Regions from separate parts of the Pseudomonas sp. NCHU5216 genome, predicted to be linked through region 2. Evidence: predicted binding sites of a transcription regulator. Region 2 holds the regulator's gene; each other region holds the start of a gene.
What was found. The regulator FliA, encoded in region 2, starts transcription of late flagellar genes. The targets are predictions, from matches to a motif close to CTAAAGTTTNNNNNNNNNNNGCCGNTAA.

Region 1 (5,907 bases), on a different contig from region 2:
GAGCTGGTGCAGCTCCAGCCACAGCCCTTCCGGCACCGGGCAATAGAGCTGGCTAGCGCGGATCAGTGGGCTGTACAGGCTATGCATGGCGCGCTGCAGGGCCACGGCCAGCAGTTGTTCGCGCTCCTTGCCGCTACGATTGATGGTGCGGGTGATGATCAGCTTGTAACCGATGGCCAGGTGGTTTTGCAGGGCCTGGCAGAGGTTCGCCACCTTGCGTGGACGCTCGTCGAGGACGATGGCCTGGTTGAGGAAGTGACGCTCCAGATGCTGGCAGACGAAGTAGATTTCCGGACGCAGCAGTTCCAGCAGTTGCAGGCGGTTCTCGGAGGGCGTCAGAAGCTGATTGATCTCCACCAGGCTCTGATAGAGCTGGCGTGCCGTTTCACCGATGTTGGCCTTGGGTAGACCAGCGATCCAGCGTTTCAGGTCGCGCGGTGTCCCGTCGCAGAACCCCAGGCGCTCTTTGCTTGGGGTCGGCACGCGTAATGAAAGCAGGTGAGGACTCTGTCTATCCATAAAGCTTGGATGCTCCAGGCCACTGAAAAAGGCGAGCGGCTTCGAGGTTCGGCGACCTCATGTTTCCCTGCACTCTAGCAGCATCTGTCGCTCATGGCAGCCCATACCAGGCACCTCCAAAAACTACCTGCGTTGCCATCACTGCGTTAAAAACAAGCTCAAAATGCTCATTTACAACTCGTAAACTCCGCTTTTTCGCTTGTTTTTGCCTGGTGCTGACTGCCTCGCCTACGTTTTTAGAGGCGCCCTATCCTGGGTTGGGTGATGGGCTGACGTGGGATTGCCCGGCGCAGACGCCGTTTCGTCAGGTAGCGTCGTGTGCCTGGCCCAGCCGTTGCCCCATGCGCACGTTGCTGCCAGCGCCCAGGGCCTCGGCCCACTGCACCTGCTGCGGGCCGAACAGGACGATGGCGGTGGAGCCGAGTTTGAAGCGACCCAGCTCGGCCCCCTTGGCCAGCTCGATCGGGGCGCGTGCCTCGGCGTCGTAACGGGTGCTCCGGAGTTCACGCTTGGGCGGTGTGACCAGGCCGGCCCAAACGGTTTCGATGCTGGCGACGATCATCGCGCCTACCAGCACCACGGCCATCGGGCCGCGCTCGGTGTCGAACAGGCAGACCACGCGCTCGTTGCGGGCGAACAGCTCGGGCACGTTCTCTGCCGTGGTCTGGTTGACCGAGAACAGGCGCCCCGGCACGTAGACCATTTCCTTCAGCGTGCCGGCCAGCGGCATATGGACGCGGTGGTAGTCCTTGGGCGACAGGTAGACGGTGGCGAACTGGCCGCCCATGAAGGGGGCGGCGCGCTCGGTGTCGCCACCGAGCAGTTCCACGGCGCTGAAGCTGTGCCCCTTGGCCTGGAAGATGCGGCCATGCTCGACGGCGCCGAGCTGGCTGATGGCACCATCGGCCGGGCAGAGAACGGCGCCCGGCGTCTCGTCCAATGGGCGCGCACCCTCTTTCAGGGCGCGGGTGAAGAAGGCGTTGAAATGCGCGTAGGCATGCAGGTCTTCGACCTGGGCCTCGCTCATGTCGACGCGGTACTGCTTGGCGAACCAGTCGATCAGCGGATTCTTCAGCCAGCCGATGCGGCATTCGGCCACGCAGCCGATCAGGCGCGAGAGCAGGTGATGAGGCAGCAGGTACTGGCTGAGAATGAACAGGCGTTGTTTCATCGTGTGTCCTTGAAGGTTCAGCGTTCGATCGGCGTATCGGGCAGGTTGCCCCATTCCGACCATGAGCCGGCATAGGCCTTGACTCGTGGGTAACCGAGCGCCTTGGCAACCACATAGGTGAAGCCGGAGCGGCGGTGGGTCTGGCAGTGGGTGATCACTTCCTTGTCCGGGGTGATGCCGAGTGCGCCGAGCACCTCGGCCATGTCCGTGCGGATGCGCAGATCACGCTGGGCATCCATGCCGGCCGTCCACTCGAAGTTGATCGCGCCGGGAACATGCCCGCCCCTTGCCGAGTTGAGCTTGTCGCCGCGGTATTCCTCGGCGCTGCGCGCATCCCAGATGGCCAGATCGGCTGCACCCAGGCGCGACTGGAGGTAGTCGCGCGTGGCTGTCGGGGCTGTGCTGAGGCTCAGTTGCACGGGCGCATTGCCGGGCTGGGGCACGCTCTGGCTGAGCGGGCGGCCCTCGCCGATCCAGGCACGCAAGCCACCGTTGAGAAAGTGCTGGCGGGGATGACCGATGACGTCCAGCAGCCAGATGAAGCGGCCGGCCCAGCCGCCGCCTTCATCGTCATAGACCACGTAGGTAGCCTCCGGACGATGGCCCAGCTCGCTGAACAGCGCTTGCAACTGCGCCAGCTCCGGGACCAGCCCAGGGGCCGGGGGCTGGCCGAGCTGGGTGCGCTTGCTATCGACCCAGCGCGCGCCGGGAATATGCCCTTCGGCATAGCGCGCGGCGTTGCTGAGATCGACCAGGATCAGGTCTGGCGCATCTAGGCGCGCGGCGAGCTCGGCGGGTTCGATGACCAGCGGCAGATCGGCGAAGGGGGACATGGGGCCTCCCGCAATGGAAAGAGGCCGATTGTAGCGGAAAGGTTGCCAGGCTTGTGGGCTTTGCCCTCAGCGTGAACGTTTGCTGAAGTTGCTCAGGGCGCGCTCGATGCACTGCACCGTCTTGGCGAAGGCCTGCAGGCCACTCTCGGTGAACGGCTGCCCGCCCTGGTCGGCGAGCAGCAGCATGACCACTCGACCATTGTTGGCAAGTGAGCGCAGCAGCAGGTGCTCGCCCACGAACAGCGCCTTGAGTTCACCGGGTAGCAGGGCCGAATACTGCGCGGCATTGTCCGGGGTCAGGCGCAACTGCCCTGGCTGGCTGAGCAGGCGGCGCAGGATCTGGCTCTTCGCCGGGTCGAGGTTGAGCCCTTGCGCGGCCTTGTCCAGGCCAGCGCTCTGTTGCGCTTGCAGGCGCGTATGTTGGCGGTCGGCGAGGAGCAGGAGGATGCGCTGCAGACCACAGGCCTGCAGGGCGTCGCGAGCGCAGGCGATCAATTGTTGCGAGTTGCTGAAGTCGCTGGGCTCGCGAATCAGGCGCATGCACTGCTGGCGCCAGGTCTCGGGCACGGCTTGCTTGGTCATGCTCGCGCCCGCGCGCGGCTCGGCCGCCACCAGATGGCGTGCCTGCCAGGGCCACAGCAGGGCTTGCGCCGGGTGCCAGAGGCTGGGGTCATGCCCGGTTCTGGCGCTGCTGACCGCGTGCTGGTGTACCTGCTGCTGCACGTCGCTCAGCGGTATCTGCAGGTAGAGCCCGACCAGGCGCTGCCAGCGCAGGCTGTGATCGGTGTTCCAGGCATGGTGCGCCGACACGGCCAGGCCGTTGGCCAGCAGCACGCAATTGCTGGGCTGGGTCAGCCAGTGGCGCAGGGGAATGTCGGCGTCGAGCATCTGCTGCTGATGCAGAGGATGTTCGTTGTCACGGGCGATATGCAGGGCCTTGACCAGTTGCCGGCGATCGCGGGCCAGCAGCTGGTAGCTGCGCACTATCCATTCCGGCAGGCGCCAGCGCTCGGCCAGCTTCAAGCAGAGCTGGATCAGCGAAACACCCAGAAGCTCGTGTTCGACCTTGCTGGCCGGCTCGCCCTTGACCAGCACGCGCTGCTCCCAGGTGGTGAACAGGTGCGGGTAGCTGCTGAGCAGGGGCCACAGCGGTGCGAGAAACAGCAGGCTGCAACCATGCAGCTCATTCCATAGCCGGGCCAGGCGCGTGCCGAACAGGCCGCGCGCCTGTTGGCTGGCATGCTGGCTGATCAGCAGGAGCTGGCGCAGGGACTGGGGGGTTTCCGCTTCCGGCACCGAGGGCGTCTGCTTGAGCAGGGCCTCGCAGCGGCCAAGCCCGAGGCGGGCGAGGGCGGCTTCCAGGCTGTCGACCGGCTCGCTCAGGCTGCTGCCGGACTGGTTGGCCTCACGCAATATCAGCAGGGCGAAGGTTGGGCTAAGCTCTATCTGGTCGGCCATGTCGCGCCAGGTCTTGCGGCTGTCGGCCAGGGTGCGGCACAGATGCGCATGCTGCGTCTGCTCGAGAGGCAGGCGTAAAGGGCCCAGTAGCTGCAACCAGGCATCGAGACTGCGCGGCATGGGTTTGGGGGTCGGCATCTTCAACGTGAGCCAAACTGGCTTTTGACCTTAACTGGCTATAGTCTGGCGTATAAGTTCCGATAATTAGAAGGGTTGTTTTCAATAACCCGTCCACTAGGCTCTGCAAGCGTTTATTCCATGGTAAAAATCATAGGCATCATTGTCGTTTTTGGCTGCGTGCTCGGTGGCTTCATACTTTCGGGCGGGAAGTTCATGGCATTGATCCACCCGTTCGAGGTTCTGATCATCGGCGGTGCGGCACTGGGGGCGTTCCTGCAATCCAACCCCGGCAACATGTTCATGTTGGTGTTCAAGAAATCCCTGAGCATGTTCGGCAGCCGCTTCACCCATACCTATTACCTCGAAGTGCTCAAGCTGCTCTACGAGATTCTCAACAAGAGCCGCCGCGAAGGCATGATGGCCATCGAGGCCGATATCGAGGATCCCAGCGCCAGCGCGATCTTCAGCAAGTACCCCGGAGTGATCAAGGATGCGCGCATGACCGCGTTCATCTGCGACTACCTGCGCATCATGTCGTCCGGCAACATGGCGCCGCACGAGCTGGAGGGGCTGTTCGACATGGAACTGGCCAGCCTCAAGGAAGAACTCGAACACCCGGCCCATGCCGTGGCCAAGGTGGCCGACGGCATGCCGGCCATGGGTATCGTGGCGGCGGTACTGGGTATCGTGATCACCATGTCGATCCTGGCCGAGGCGGACAACGCGCAGATCGGTGAGAAGGTGGGTACGGCACTGGTGGGGACCTTCCTCGGCATTCTCGCCTCCTACGGTTTCTTCGGCCCGCTTTCCAACGCGCTCGAGCATGATGCCAAGGAAGAGGTGAATCTCTACGAGGCGATCAAGGCGAGCCTGGTCGCTTCTGCTTCCGGCATGCCGCCGACGCTGGCGGTGGAGTTCGGTCGCAAGGTGCTGTACCCGGCGCATCGCCCGAGCTTCAGCGAGCTCGAGCAGGCCATGCGCGGCAGCTAAGCGATGGAGAACAACCAACCCATCATCGTCAAGCGGGTCAAGAAAACCGCTGGCGGGCACCATGGCGGTGCCTGGAAGATCGCTTTCGCCGACTTCGCCACCGCCATGATGGCGTTCTTCCTGGTGATGTGGCTGATGACCTCGGCCACGCCCGAGCAGAAGAAGGCCATCTCCGGTTATTTCCAGGATCCCATCGGCTTCACCGAAAGCGCCAGCCCCTACGCCATCGACCTGGGCGGCACGCCGACGCCGGCCCCCGAGCGCACCCTCAATCCGGACATCTCCGAAACGCCAGAAAGCCAGCCGGATGAAACCAGCGTCAGCGCCGATCAGGTCGAGACCCTGGCCGACAAGATGGAGCGCGAGCGGCTGGAGCTGTTGCTGCAGGAGTTGCAGAACAAGGTGGAGGAGAACCCCGAGCTGCAACGCTTCAAGGATCAGATCCTGTTCGAGATCACCCAGGACGGCCTGCGCATCCAGATCATGGATGCCGCGAACCGGCCGATGTTCGCCCTTGGCAGTGCCGAGTTGCAGCCCTACTTCGAGGACATCCTGCTGGCCATGGCCGACACCATCAAGGCCGTGCCGAACAAGATCAGCATCAGCGGCCATACCGACGCCAAGCCCTTCGCCGGGCGCGGCGACTTCGGCAACTGGGAGCTGTCGGCCAACCGCGCCAATGCGGCGCGGCGTACCCTGGTCGCCGGTGGCTACCCGGACGACCAGGTGGCGCGGGTGGTGGGCTATGCCTCGTCGGCGCTGTTCGACCGGGAAGATCCGTTCAATCCGGTCAATCGGCGCATCGATATCGTCGTG
Region 2 (5,907 bases):
CGACGACGAAGCCGATGCGTTGGCTACCCACGGTGAGGATTACCACATGGCCCTCACGCTGCTCCTCCTGGAACGCCTGCGGTACCAGCCAGCGCTTGAGGTAGAACAGCGGCAGGGCCTTGTCGCGCACGATCACCACCTCCTGACCGTCGACCACGTTGGTGCGCGACAGGTCGAGGTGGAAGATCTCGTTGACGTTGACCAGCGGGAAGGCGAAGGCCTGGTTGTCCAGCATGACCATCAGCGTCGGCATGATCGCCAGGGTCAGCGGCACCTTGATGATGATCTTCGAGCCCTGGCCCTTCTGCGAGAACACGTTGACCGTGCCGTTGAGCTGGGAAATCTTGGTCTTGACCACATCCATGCCGACACCGCGGCCGGACACGTCGGAGATCTCGGTCTTGGTCGAGAACCCCGGCGCGAAGATCAGGTTGTAGCACTCGAACTCGTTGAGGCGATCGGCCGCATCCTTGTCCAGCAAGCCTTTCTCCACGGCCTTGGCCCGCAGGATGTCGGCATCCATGCCCTTGCCGTCATCGGTGATCGACAGCAGGATATGGTCGCCTTCCTGCTCGGCCGACAGCACCACGCGACCGGCCCGGGCCTTGCCGGCCTTCTCACGCTCTTCCGGGGTTTCCACGCCGTGGTCGACGGCGTTGCGCACCAAGTGCACCAGCGGGTCGGCCAGGGCCTCCACGAGGTTCTTGTCGAGATCGGTTTCTTCGCCTACCAGCTCGAGGTTGATTTCCTTCTTCAGGTTACGCGCCAGGTCACGAACCAACCGCGGGAAACGGCCGAACACCTTCTTGATCGGCTGCATGCGGGTCTTCATCACAGAGGTCTGCAGATCCGCCGTCACCACATCGAGGTTGGACACCGCCTTGGACATGGCCTCGTCGCCACTGTTGAGCCCCAGGCGCACCAGGCGGTTACGCACCAGCACCAGTTCGCCGACCATGTTCATGATCTCGTCCAGGCGCGCGGTATCGACTCGCACGGTGGTTTCGGCCTCACTGGCCGCCGGCTTCTCGGCAGCGGCTGCGGATCCAGCAGGTGCTCGGGCTGCCGCTGGCTCGACCTTGGCAGCGGGCTTGGCCACGGGCGCCACAGGGGTTATGGGGGCAGGCTTGGCCGGTTCTGGCTTGCTGGCCGCAGCAGCAGGCGCTGGGGCAGCGGGCGGCACGAACTTGCCCTTGCCATGCAGCTCGTCGAGCAGCGACTCGAACTCGCTATCGGTGATCTCGTCGCTGGCCGGGGCCGCTGGCGCCGCCTCACTGCTCGGGGCCGCCGGGCTCTTGGCCGGTGCGGCTGGCGCAGCGAACTGCCCCTTGCCGTGCAACTGATCGAGCAGCGCCTCGAACTCATCGTCGGTGATTTCGTCACCGGCAGGCTCGCTTGCCGGCGCACTGGCAGCCGCGGCGGCTGGCGCAGTTGCGGCTGCCGGTGCGGAGAACTGGCCCTTGCCGTGCAACTGATCGAGCAGCGACTCGAACTCGTCATCGGTGATTTCATCGCTGGCACTGGAAGCAGCTGCCGGCGACTCGGCGGCCGCCTCGTCGCCCAGGGCATCGAGCAACTGGGCGAATTCGCTGTCTGTGATATCGGAAGAGGCAGGCGCCGCGGCAACAGGCTCGGGCTCAGGCTCTGGTTCCGGCTGCGCAACCTCTTCGGCCACCGGCGCGGGGCTGGCCGCCTGCTCGGCACCGGCCGGCTCGGCCAGACGCGCCAGCGCCGCCAGCAGCTCGGGCGAGGCTGGGGTCAGCTCGGTACGCTCGCGTACCTGGTTGAACATGCCGTTGACCGCATCCAGCGCGGCCAGCACCACGTCCATCAGCTCGGCATCAACGCGGCGCTCGCCCTTGCGCATGATGTCGAAGACGTTCTCGGCAATGTGGCAGCACTCCACCAGCTCATGGAGCTGGAGGAAGCCCGCGCCACCCTTGACGGTGTGGAAGCCACGGAAGATGGCATTGAGCAGGCTCATGTCATCCGGTCGACTTTCCAGTTCGACCAACTGCTCGGACAACTGCTCGAGAATCTCTCCGGCCTCTACCAGGAAGTCCTGGAGAATCTCTTCATCGGCGCCGAAGCTCATGGGGGTGCTCCTTAGAATCCAAGACTGGACAGCAGGTCGTCGACATCGTCCTGACTGGAGGCGACATCATCACGCTTATCGGCATGAATCTGCGGACCTTCACCATGAGATGGCGCTTTTTGTTTCTGTTGTTCGGCACGCAGTACTTCGTGGTCATGCTCGATGCCGGCGAAGCGATCCACCGAGCTGGCCATCAGTACCAGCTTGAGCAGATTGCTCTCGACCTCGGTGACGAGCTGGGTGACACGCTTGATCACCTGACCGGTGAGATCCTGATAGTCCTGCGCCAGCAGGATGTCGTTGAGATGGCCGGACAACTTGTTGCCATCGCGCTCGCTGCGCGCGAGGAACAGCTCGATGCGCTTGGCCAGCTCACGGAAACCATCGGCACCGATTTCACGGCGCATGAAGCGGCCCCACTCGGCCCCCAGGCTCTGCGCTTCATCGGCCAGGTCATTGACCAGCGGCGCGCTCTGTTCGACCAGATCCATGGTGCGGTTGGCCGCCCGCTCGGTCATGGTGACCACGTAATTCAGGCGCTCGGTGGCGTCGGCGATCTGCGACAGCTCCTTGGCGTGCGGCATGCGCGGATCGAGCTGGAAATTGACGATGGCATTGTGCAGTTCGCGGGTCAGCTTGCCGACTTCGTGATACAAGCCACGGTCACGAACCTTGTTCAGTTCGTTGATCAGTTGCACCGCATTGCCGAAGTTGCCTCTTTCGAGGCTATCGACCAATTCACGGGCATTTTTCTTCAGGGACGACTCGAGTTCGCCCAGTGTGGAATCATCGTGTTCCATAGCACCCTCGCGGCCGACATCAGCCGTTGACCCGCTCGAAGATCTTCTCGATCTTTTCCTTCAGCACCTGGGCGGTGAAGGGTTTGACCACGTAGCCGTTCACACCGGCCTGAGCGGCTTCGATGATCTGGTCACGCTTGGCCTCGGCCGTGACCATCAACACCGGCAGGTGCTTGAGGCGCTCGTCGGCGCGCACCGCGCGCAGCAGGTCGATGCCGGTCATGCCGGGCATGTTCCAGTCGGTCACCAGAAAGTCGAAGCTGCCGCTTTGCAGCATGGGCAACGCCGACGTACCGTCATCAGCCTCCGCCGTGTTGGTAAAGCCCAAATCACGCAAGAGGTTCTTGATGATCCGTCGCATCGTCGAGAAATCGTCAACGATGAGGATTTTCATGTTCTTGTCCAAGTCGACCTCCGTACAGTCCCAAACGTATTGCGCTTGCAGATACGCCTTCTAATCGTGAAACCGGCCCAGCAATATCGTTGCTTCTGCCTCAACCCGCCCGCCATTCCATCAGGCGCGAGCGCAAACGCGCCGCACACTGACTATGAATCTGACTGACTCGCGACTCACTGACGCCAAGCACTTCACCGATTTCCTTCAGGTTCAGTTCTTCATCGTAATACAGCGCCAGCACCAGACGTTCACGCTCCGGCAAGCCGGCAATGGCGTTGGCCAAAGCCGCCTGGAAACGTTCATCTTCGAGATCCCGCGAAGGTTCGAGGTGGGTGTGCCCGGCTTCTTCATGCAACCCGCCGTGTTCGCCGTCCTGCAGCAGGTCGTCGAAACTGAACAGGCGGCTGCCCAAAGTGTCGCCAAGGATGCCGTAGTAATCTTCCAGACTCAATTGGAGTTCGGCCGCAACCTCATGATCTTTAGCGTCTCGCCCCGTTCTGGCCTCCACGGCGCGGATCGCATCGCTGACCATGCGGCTGTTGCGGTGCACCGAACGCGGTGCCCAATCGCCCTTGCGCACCTCGTCGAGCATGGCGCCACGGATGCGAATACCGGCGAACGTCTCGAAACTGGCGCCCTTGCTGGAGTCGTATTTGCGTGAGGCTTCGAGCAGGCCGATCATGCCGGCCTGAATCAGGTCGTCGACCTGAACGCTGGACGGCAAGCGCGCCAACAGGTGATAGGCGATGCGCTTGACCAGCGGCGCGTAGCGCTCGATCAACTGATACTGGGAATCCTGCGCCTGAGCCTTGTTGTACATACGAAGTCCAGAGGCTGCTGTCATACGGCCGAATCTGCAGTCGGTTGTTTCACCAGGCGCTCGACGAAGAACTCCAGATGACCGCGCGGGTTGGCTGGCAAGGGCCAGGTATCGACCTTCTGCGCGATCGCCTTGAACGCCAGCGCACACTTGGAGCGTGGAAAGGCCTCGTAGACGGCGCGTTGTTTCTGCACCGCCTTGCGTACGCATTCGTCGTAGGGCACGGCACCGACGTACTGCAAGGCGACATCGAGAAAACGATCCGTCACCTTGGTCAGCTTAGCAAAGAGATTGCGACCTTCCTGCGGACTGTGCGCCATGTTGGCCAGAACGCGGAAACGGCTGATGCCATGGTCACGGTTGAGCAGCTTGATCAGGGCGTAGGCGTCGGTGATCGAGGTGGGCTCGTCGCACACGACGACGAGAATCTCCTGAGCCGCGCGAACGAAGCTGACCACCGCATCGCCGATGCCGGCAGCGGTATCGATCACCAGCACGTCGAGGTTCTCGCTGATGTCGCTGAAGGCCTGGATCAGGCCGGCATGCTGCATCGGTGACAGGTTGACCATGCTCTGCGTACCGGACGCTGCCGGCACGATGCGGATGCCACCAGGCCCTTGCAGCAGCACTTCACGCAGCTCGCACTCACCGGCGATCACGTCGGCCAAGGTGCGCTTGGGGGTCAGCCCCAGCAACACGTCGACATTGGCCAGACCCAGGTCGGCGTCCATGAGCATGACTCGGCGACCGAGATCGGCCAGGGCCATGGACAGATTCACCGACACGTTGGTCTTGCCGACGCCACCCTTGCCGCCGGTCACCGCGATCACCTGTACGGGATGCATACCCATGTTCTCTACACACCTTGTCTAACTTCGACTTGGCCTAGCGGCCGTTAGTCCCTGCAGAAAAAAACGCAGGGCTTGCAACACTTTAGCGCGTCAGCCGACTCGCCGCGCGGTTCCTTGATAAAGACCGGCGAACAATTGCGCCATGGCATCCTCGCTCGGCTCTTCGGCGGCTTGCAGGCTCACGGCGCGGCTGACCAACTGATGGCTACGCGGCACCTGCAGATCATCCGGAATACGTGGCCCATCAGTGACATAGGCTACCGGCAGACGCTGGCCTATGGCCAGGCCCAAAACCTCGCCCAGGCTCGCCGCCTCGTCCAGCTTGGTCAGTATGCAGCCGGCAAGACCGCAGCGCTTATAACTATGGTAGGCCGCTTTCAGCACTTGGTTTTGACTGGTAGCAGCCAGAACCAGATAATTTTTCGCCTTCAACCCGCGTGCGGCCAGGCTCTCGAGCTGCAGGCGCAGGGCCGGGTCATTGCTTGGCAGGCCGGCGGTATCGATCAGCACCACGCGTTTCTTCGCCACAGGCGCCAGGGCTTGCAGCAGAGACTGCCCTGGGTCGACCTGAGTCACCGAGACGCCAAGGATGCGCCCGAGGGTCTTGAGCTGCTCCTGCGCACCGATGCGGTAACTGTCCATGCTCACCAGGGCGACCTGCTGGGCGCCATGCTTGAGCACGTAGCGCGCCGCCAGCTTGGCCAACGTGGTGGTCTTGCCCATGCCGGCCGGGCCGACCAGGGCGATCACCCCGCCCTCTTCCAATGGCTCGACCTTGGGCGTCTTGATGGCATGAGCCAGGTGCGCCAGCATCATGCGCCAGGCCTGGCGCGGCTCGTTGATGGTGTTCACACGCTCGAGCAGCAGTTGCGCCAGGTCGGCCGACAGGCCCATGCGTTGCAGGCGGCGCCACAGGTTGGCCTGCTGTGGGCGACGGTTCTGCA
Region 3 (5,907 bases), on a different contig from region 2:
CGATGGCCATGTCGTGGTTCCACTGCTACCAGAACACACCGAGCAGGCCTTGGAATGCCGGTTCGTTCAGGCGCGCAAAAGCCCCCTTCAGGAGGCCGAACGCAGGCATTGCGCAGGGGGCGAACGCCACGGATGCTGCGAGATACCGATGGCGGCCCCGCGAAATGGGCCAGGGATGGCCCATGTACGCCGACCCCGGAGCGATGCCGGAGTGAGGGAAGTCGAGCGAAGCATGACGGGGACGCCTAGTTCCGGATGGCGGGGGTGCGTTTCTTTTGCTTACTTTTCTTTGCGCTGGGCGGCAATCCGATTTCAAAGAAAAGTGAGTCGCCCGAGGGGGCGAAACCCGGAATATCTGAACAAGCCGAAGCGGCGTCCAGAACACCAAACAACACACAAACTTGCCAGCCCAGTCTAAAGCCCGCCTACCCAAGCAAGCCCCCACAAGGAACCTTACTTGGCCTTGTAGATGATCCCCGGACTGCACTGCACCATCTGATACTTGTCCGGCAGGCCATTGAGTGCCTCGGAGGCACCCAGGAACAGATAGCCGCCCGGCTTCAAGGTGGCATGGATGCGCGTGAGGATGTCCTTCTTCACCTCGGCGGAGAAGTAGATCAGCACGTTGCGGCAGAACACGATGTCGAACTTGCCCAGCGCCGCATAGCTGTCCAGCAGGTTCAGCGGACGGAACTCGACACGGCTCTTGATCGGCGCCTTGACCTGCCAACGCCCCGGCCCCTTTGGGTCGAAATAGCGCTGTAGGCGCTCCTGGGACAAACCACGGCCCATGGCCAGGCTGTCGTACTCACCGGATTTGCAGTTGGCCAGCATCGATGGCGACAGATCGGTCGCGACGATCTGAATGCCCGCCTTGAGCTGCCCCAGGTTGCTGCGCTCGAACTCGTCGATGGACATGGACAGCGAATAAGGCTCCTGCCCCGACGAGCAGGCCGCCGACCAGATGCGCAGGCGCTGCCCCGGATAGGCCTTGATCATCTCAGGCAAGACCCGGTTCTTGAGCACCTCGAACGGGTAGGTATCACGAAACCACAATGTCTCGTTGGTCGTCATGGCATCGACGACCTGCTCACGCAGGCCGCCGCGCGGCTGGCTCTGCATGCGCTGCACCAGCTCGCCCAGGGTTTTGATGCCGTTCTGTTCCATCAGCTTGTTCAGGCGACTGGAGACCAGATACTGCTTGTTGCTACCCAGCAGAATACCGCAGGCCTTTTCCAGAAACGTCCGGAACTGCTCGAAATCCAAATTACCTGAAGACACTAATGCCGCCTCACCAACCCTAACGTTCGCCAAGAGTTACCCCTGAGCCCCATCCGCTGCACGGATGCGATCGACCACGCGCGATGCCAGATCGTCTGGCTTGAATTTGGCGAGGAAGTCATCGGCACCGACCTTCTTCACCATCGCCTGGTTGAACACACCCGAAAGTGAAGTATGCAGGAGTATGTGCAACTTCTGCATGCGGGAATCGGCACGAATCTCGGTCGTGAGCGTGTAACCATCCATCTCCGGCATCTCGATGTCGGAAATGATCATCAACAGCTCCTGCTCAGGGCGCTTGCCTTCGTTGGCCATGTCCTTGAGGAAGTCCAGGGCTTCGCGTCCATCGTTGAGCGCGATGACCTCCACGCCGACGCTCTGCAGGCAGCGCGACACCTGCTTGCGCGCCACCGAGGAGTCATCGACGATCAGCACCCGCTTGGATACCGCGCTGCTCTGCACCTGCTCGTCGATCACCCCTGCGGAAATCACCTCGGACGTGGGCGCGACCTCGGCCAGGATCTTCTCCACGTCGATGATTTCCACCAACTGCTGATCCAAACGGGTCACAGCAGTCAGATAATGGTCGCGGCCGGTGCCCTTGGGTGGCGGATGGATCTCTTCCCAGTTCATGTTGACGATGCGTTCCACCGAGCGCACCAGGAAGCCCTGCACCTTGGTGTTGTACTCGGTGATGATGACGAAGCTGCTCTTGAGGTCATCCAGCGGCTTGCGACCAATGGCAATGGCCAGGTCGAGAATGGGAATGGTGCCGCCACGAATGTTGGCGACGCCACGCACCACCGCATTGGACTTGGGCATGATGGTGAGATTGGGGCATTGCAGCACCTCCTTCACCTTGAATACGTTGATCCCATACAACTGCGGGCCATCCAGGCGAAACAGCAACAACTCCAAGCGGTTCTGCCCCACCAACTGCGTACGCTGGTTAACCGAATCCAGTAACCCGGCCATGCCCGGACTCCTTTGTCTTATCGTCAAGTAACGCTTGTTGTAACAGCCTAGCAGGCGGCACGCGGCTTGCTTCGTCAATGCGCATGAAACCTAGAACGTCATCATTCCGTCAGCCACTGGCAATCTGTCGCAGCCTGCGCCCCGTTTTACTCGCTTTGCCATTGCTCGGCTATAGCGTAGGCGCGTCGGCGAGCGTCACCACGCCCGAAGAACTTATCGGCGCTGCCGAGTCGTTTCTTGAGTCGGCCGTGGTGGAATATTTACAGCGTAGCGAAATTCAGGGACGCCATGAGATCAGCATCAATCGAATCGACCCGCGCCTGCGTCTGCCGCAGTGTGACCAGGCCCTGAGCGTGCGCCTGGAAAGCCCTGCGCAACCGATGGGCCGCGTCACCTTGCGCGTACGCTGCGACGGCAGCGCGCCCTGGACGGTCTTCGTGCCGGGCGAGGTGCGCCTGTTCCGCCCGGTGCTGATACTCACACGCCCCATGAAGCGCAAGAGCGTGCTCAGCGCCGCCGATGTGAGCCTGGTCGAACGTGACGTCGGCCAGCTCAATCAGGGTTACCTGACCGATCCCGTGCAGGCCATCGGCAAGAAATTGACGCGACAGTTGCAAAGCGAGCAAGTACTGGCCCCCAACTATCTGGAGATCGTCGATGCGATCCGTAAAGGTGATCAGGTGGTGATCAGCGCTCGCAGCAGCACGGTGAATGTGCGCATGCCTGGTGAAGCCCTGTCCAGCGGCGCGCTCGGTGAGCAGATCCAGGTGCGCAACCTGCGTTCGCAACGGGTCATTCGCGCCCGGGTGACAGGCCCCGGCCAGGTGGAAGTGGCCATGTAGCTATCTTTGCTATGGCGCAACAGGCGGGTGATTTCCTACACTGTCCAACGACGCCGAATTTTTTCCTAAAGTTTTTCCCCCATGGGCCGAAAAGCTTGGCAAGCGTCCACCAAATCGTCCGAGGTTCTGCATCATGGTCATCGACTTCAACCGGCTGAATAACGCCACCACCCCCGCGAACACGGGGCGTGCGGGCTCGACTCAGGCTGGCCGCAACGAGGCCACGCAATCGACTCAGGCGCCCGACATCAAGGGCGAAGAGAAACAGAGCCCGGTCAAGAGCGGCGAATCCGTCGAGCTGAGCAGCCAGGCACGACAATTGCAAAAGGCAAGCGAGAAGCTGAACGATCAGCCGATCGTCAACAAGGAGCGTGTGGCCCAACTGAAGAAGGCCATCGCCGAAGGCAGTTACCAGGTCGATGACCAACGCGTCGCCCAGAAGCTGCTCGACTTCGAATCCCAGCGTTAAAGCCAAGGCGCTGGGGGTGTTGGACGCCCGCCTCCCCTGGAGCCCAAGATGCTAGATACCAACCTGCTGCACCTGTTCACCTCCGATATCGGCATTGCCGAGCGCCTTCTTGAACTGATCGACGACGAATTTCTGGCGCTGGGTGAACGCGACCTCGCCCGCCTCGACAGCCTTCTTGGCGAAAAACAACCCCTTCTCAGCCAACTGCAACAGCATGGCAACGAACGCAGCCAATTGCTGCGCTCGGTCGGCCTGAGCGCTGATCGCGCCGGACTGCATGCACTGGCCGCCCGCTCCAGCCTCGGCGAAGAACTGCTGACACGCAGCGAAGAACTGTCCACCCTGCTGCAACGCTGCCAGGATGCCAACCTGCGCAACGGCCGACTGATCCGTGCCAACAAGGCCAGCGTCACCCAGGTACTGGGCATTCTGCGCGGCAGCGATACGCCCGGCCTCTATGACAGCCGCGGGACTACCGCTAGAATCGCCCAGCACCGACCGCTCAGCCAGGCCTGAGCCCCAGCACAATAACAGCACAGGGACATGCGGCCCACGTCGGCCTGCCAGTGCCCCGGCACGCTAGTACCCGTAGCGGCCGATGATTCGGAGAGCTTCAAACAGTGTCCAGCGCATTCCAAGAGGAAAGTGGCCCGCAACCACCCAAGCTGCTCAAGGCCCAGGTGGAAATCATCGCCACGCTGCGCCAGCTTCTGCAGAACCACGATCCCCTGATCATTCAATTCCATGAGCGTAGCCAGCGTTTTCAGAGCTACGTGGTGGAGATCGACCAGCAGCGCGCGCGCATCGCGCTGGACGAGATCATCCCCACCGATGGCGAGCGCTTTTTCAAGCAGGGCGAAAGCTTCTCCGTGGAGGCCTTCCGCGATGGCGTGCGCGTAGCCTGGAAATGCGAGCACAGCGTGCAAGTTGGCCAGCATGACGGTGCCCCCTGCTACTGGGCGCCCTTGCCCACCGAGGTGATCTATCACCAGCGCCGCGGCGCCTTCCGCGCCTCGTTGAAGCAGACCGACCTGGTCAAGGTGGTACTCGCGGGCGACAAGTTGCGCGAGCCCCTGCAAGGACAGTTGCTCGACATCTCCGCGACCGGCTGCAAACTGCGCTTCGCCGGTGATCTGAGCCAGCAACTGCAGAACGGCCAGGTACACGAGAACCTGACCGCGTATCTGCCATTCGGAACCGTGACCACCGCGGTCGAGCTGCGCCACGTGGATTACCAGGCGAAGATCGACACCACCTTCGTCGGCACCCGCTTCTACCGCATCAATGGGCTGGAGCAGCGCCAGGTGGAGCGCTTCGTCTACCAGTTGCAGCGCGAGGCCCGACGCACCGAAAGCGACTGAGGGCCAGGCCCTCAGCTTGCAGCGCCCGCGCTGCGCTCACGATCCTCATGCTCGGCGGCCTCGGCAGCCACCGCCACCGCGGGTTCCTGCATCTGCTCCTGCACGGTCTGCTCATCGACCCGTGGATCCAGCGCCGCGACCAGCGGCGAGCTGGCCACGTTACCCGGCATGGCCATGTGTTGCAGCGGTGCATCATCGACCTGGTGCAGATGGGTGACCACCTCAGGGCGAATCCGCCAGATCAGGATCAGCGCGCAAAAACAGACGAAGGCATACAGCATGTTGGCGCCGAAGAAGCGCATCAGCAGCCCCGTCAGCAGCGGCCCGATACACGCCCCCACGCCGAAGGTGACCAGCAGCATGGCCGTCAGCGATACCCGACGTTCCGGCTCCACATGGTCGTTGGCCAAGGCCACTGCCAGCGGATAGAGGCTGAACTGCATCAGGCTGACGAGAAAACCGATGCCGATCAGCAGCCCCAGAAACACCTGCGGCAGGGCAGCGAGCGGCGCAGCGGCGAGCAACAGCAGCACGGCGCAACCACGAATCAGGCGCACGCGGTCACGGCGGTCGGACAACCAGCCCAGGGGCCACTGCACCAGCAGCCCCGCCAGGATGCAACTGCCCATGAACAGGCCCACCTGCTCGGTGGCCAGCCCCATGCGCGTGGCATAGAGCGGCGCCAGGCCGTAGAAGGAGCCAATCAACAACCCGGCCACCACCACGGTGGTCAGCGAAAGGGGGACGCGCTTGAGGAAAAAGCGCAGCTCCAGCGGTGCCGGATACAAGGGCGCCGGGTGCAAACGGCGAGTCAGCGCCACCGGCACCAGGCACAGGGCGAAGCACAGGGCCACCAGCATCAGCAGTTCCAGGCCCAGGGTCGGGTGCACCACCAGTGCCAGTTGCCCCAGGATCAGGCCCAGATAGGAAGCCGCCATGTAGCCGCTGAACACCAGGCCACGCTGCTTGGCTTCGGCCT

Region 1: motA (flagellar motor stator protein MotA) is a predicted target of FliA. The motif match lies at 4,158-4,185, and genes of this name have one in related genera.
Region 3: flgM (flagellar biosynthesis anti-sigma factor FlgM) is a predicted target of FliA. The motif match lies at 3,164-3,191, and genes of this name have one in related genera.

What each region holds. Positions count from the first base shown of each region.
Region 1 is NZ_JBQLIX010000007.1:49,045-54,951, forward strand. It holds gene ACSVIK_RS07730 (molecular chaperone) at 1-519, opposite strand, end outside; gene asd (archaetidylserine decarboxylase) at 824-1,690, opposite strand; gene ACSVIK_RS07740 (rhodanese-like domain-containing protein) at 1,708-2,523, opposite strand; gene ACSVIK_RS07745 (HDOD domain-containing protein) at 2,590-4,119, opposite strand; gene motA (flagellar motor stator protein MotA) at 4,240-5,091, shown strand; gene motB (flagellar motor protein MotB) at 5,095-5,907, shown strand, end outside.
Region 2 is NZ_JBQLIX010000031.1:46,105-52,011, forward strand. It holds gene ACSVIK_RS19235 (chemotaxis protein CheA) at 1-2,095, opposite strand, end outside; gene ACSVIK_RS19240 (protein phosphatase CheZ) at 2,107-2,895, opposite strand; gene ACSVIK_RS19245 (chemotaxis response regulator CheY) at 2,915-3,289, opposite strand; gene fliA (RNA polymerase sigma factor FliA) at 3,390-4,136, opposite strand; gene fleN (flagellar synthesis regulator FleN) at 4,133-4,963, opposite strand; gene flhF (flagellar biosynthesis protein FlhF) at 5,054-5,907, opposite strand, start outside.
Region 3 is NZ_JBQLIX010000009.1:42,229-48,135, forward strand. It holds gene cheR (protein-glutamate O-methyltransferase CheR) at 454-1,281, opposite strand; gene ACSVIK_RS09275 (chemotaxis protein CheV) at 1,318-2,256, opposite strand; gene flgA (flagellar basal body P-ring formation chaperone FlgA) at 2,340-3,098, shown strand; gene flgM (flagellar biosynthesis anti-sigma factor FlgM) at 3,232-3,567, shown strand; gene ACSVIK_RS09290 (flagella synthesis protein FlgN) at 3,616-4,083, shown strand; gene ACSVIK_RS09295 (flagellar brake protein) at 4,188-4,928, shown strand; gene ACSVIK_RS09300 (MFS transporter) at 4,940-5,907, opposite strand, start outside.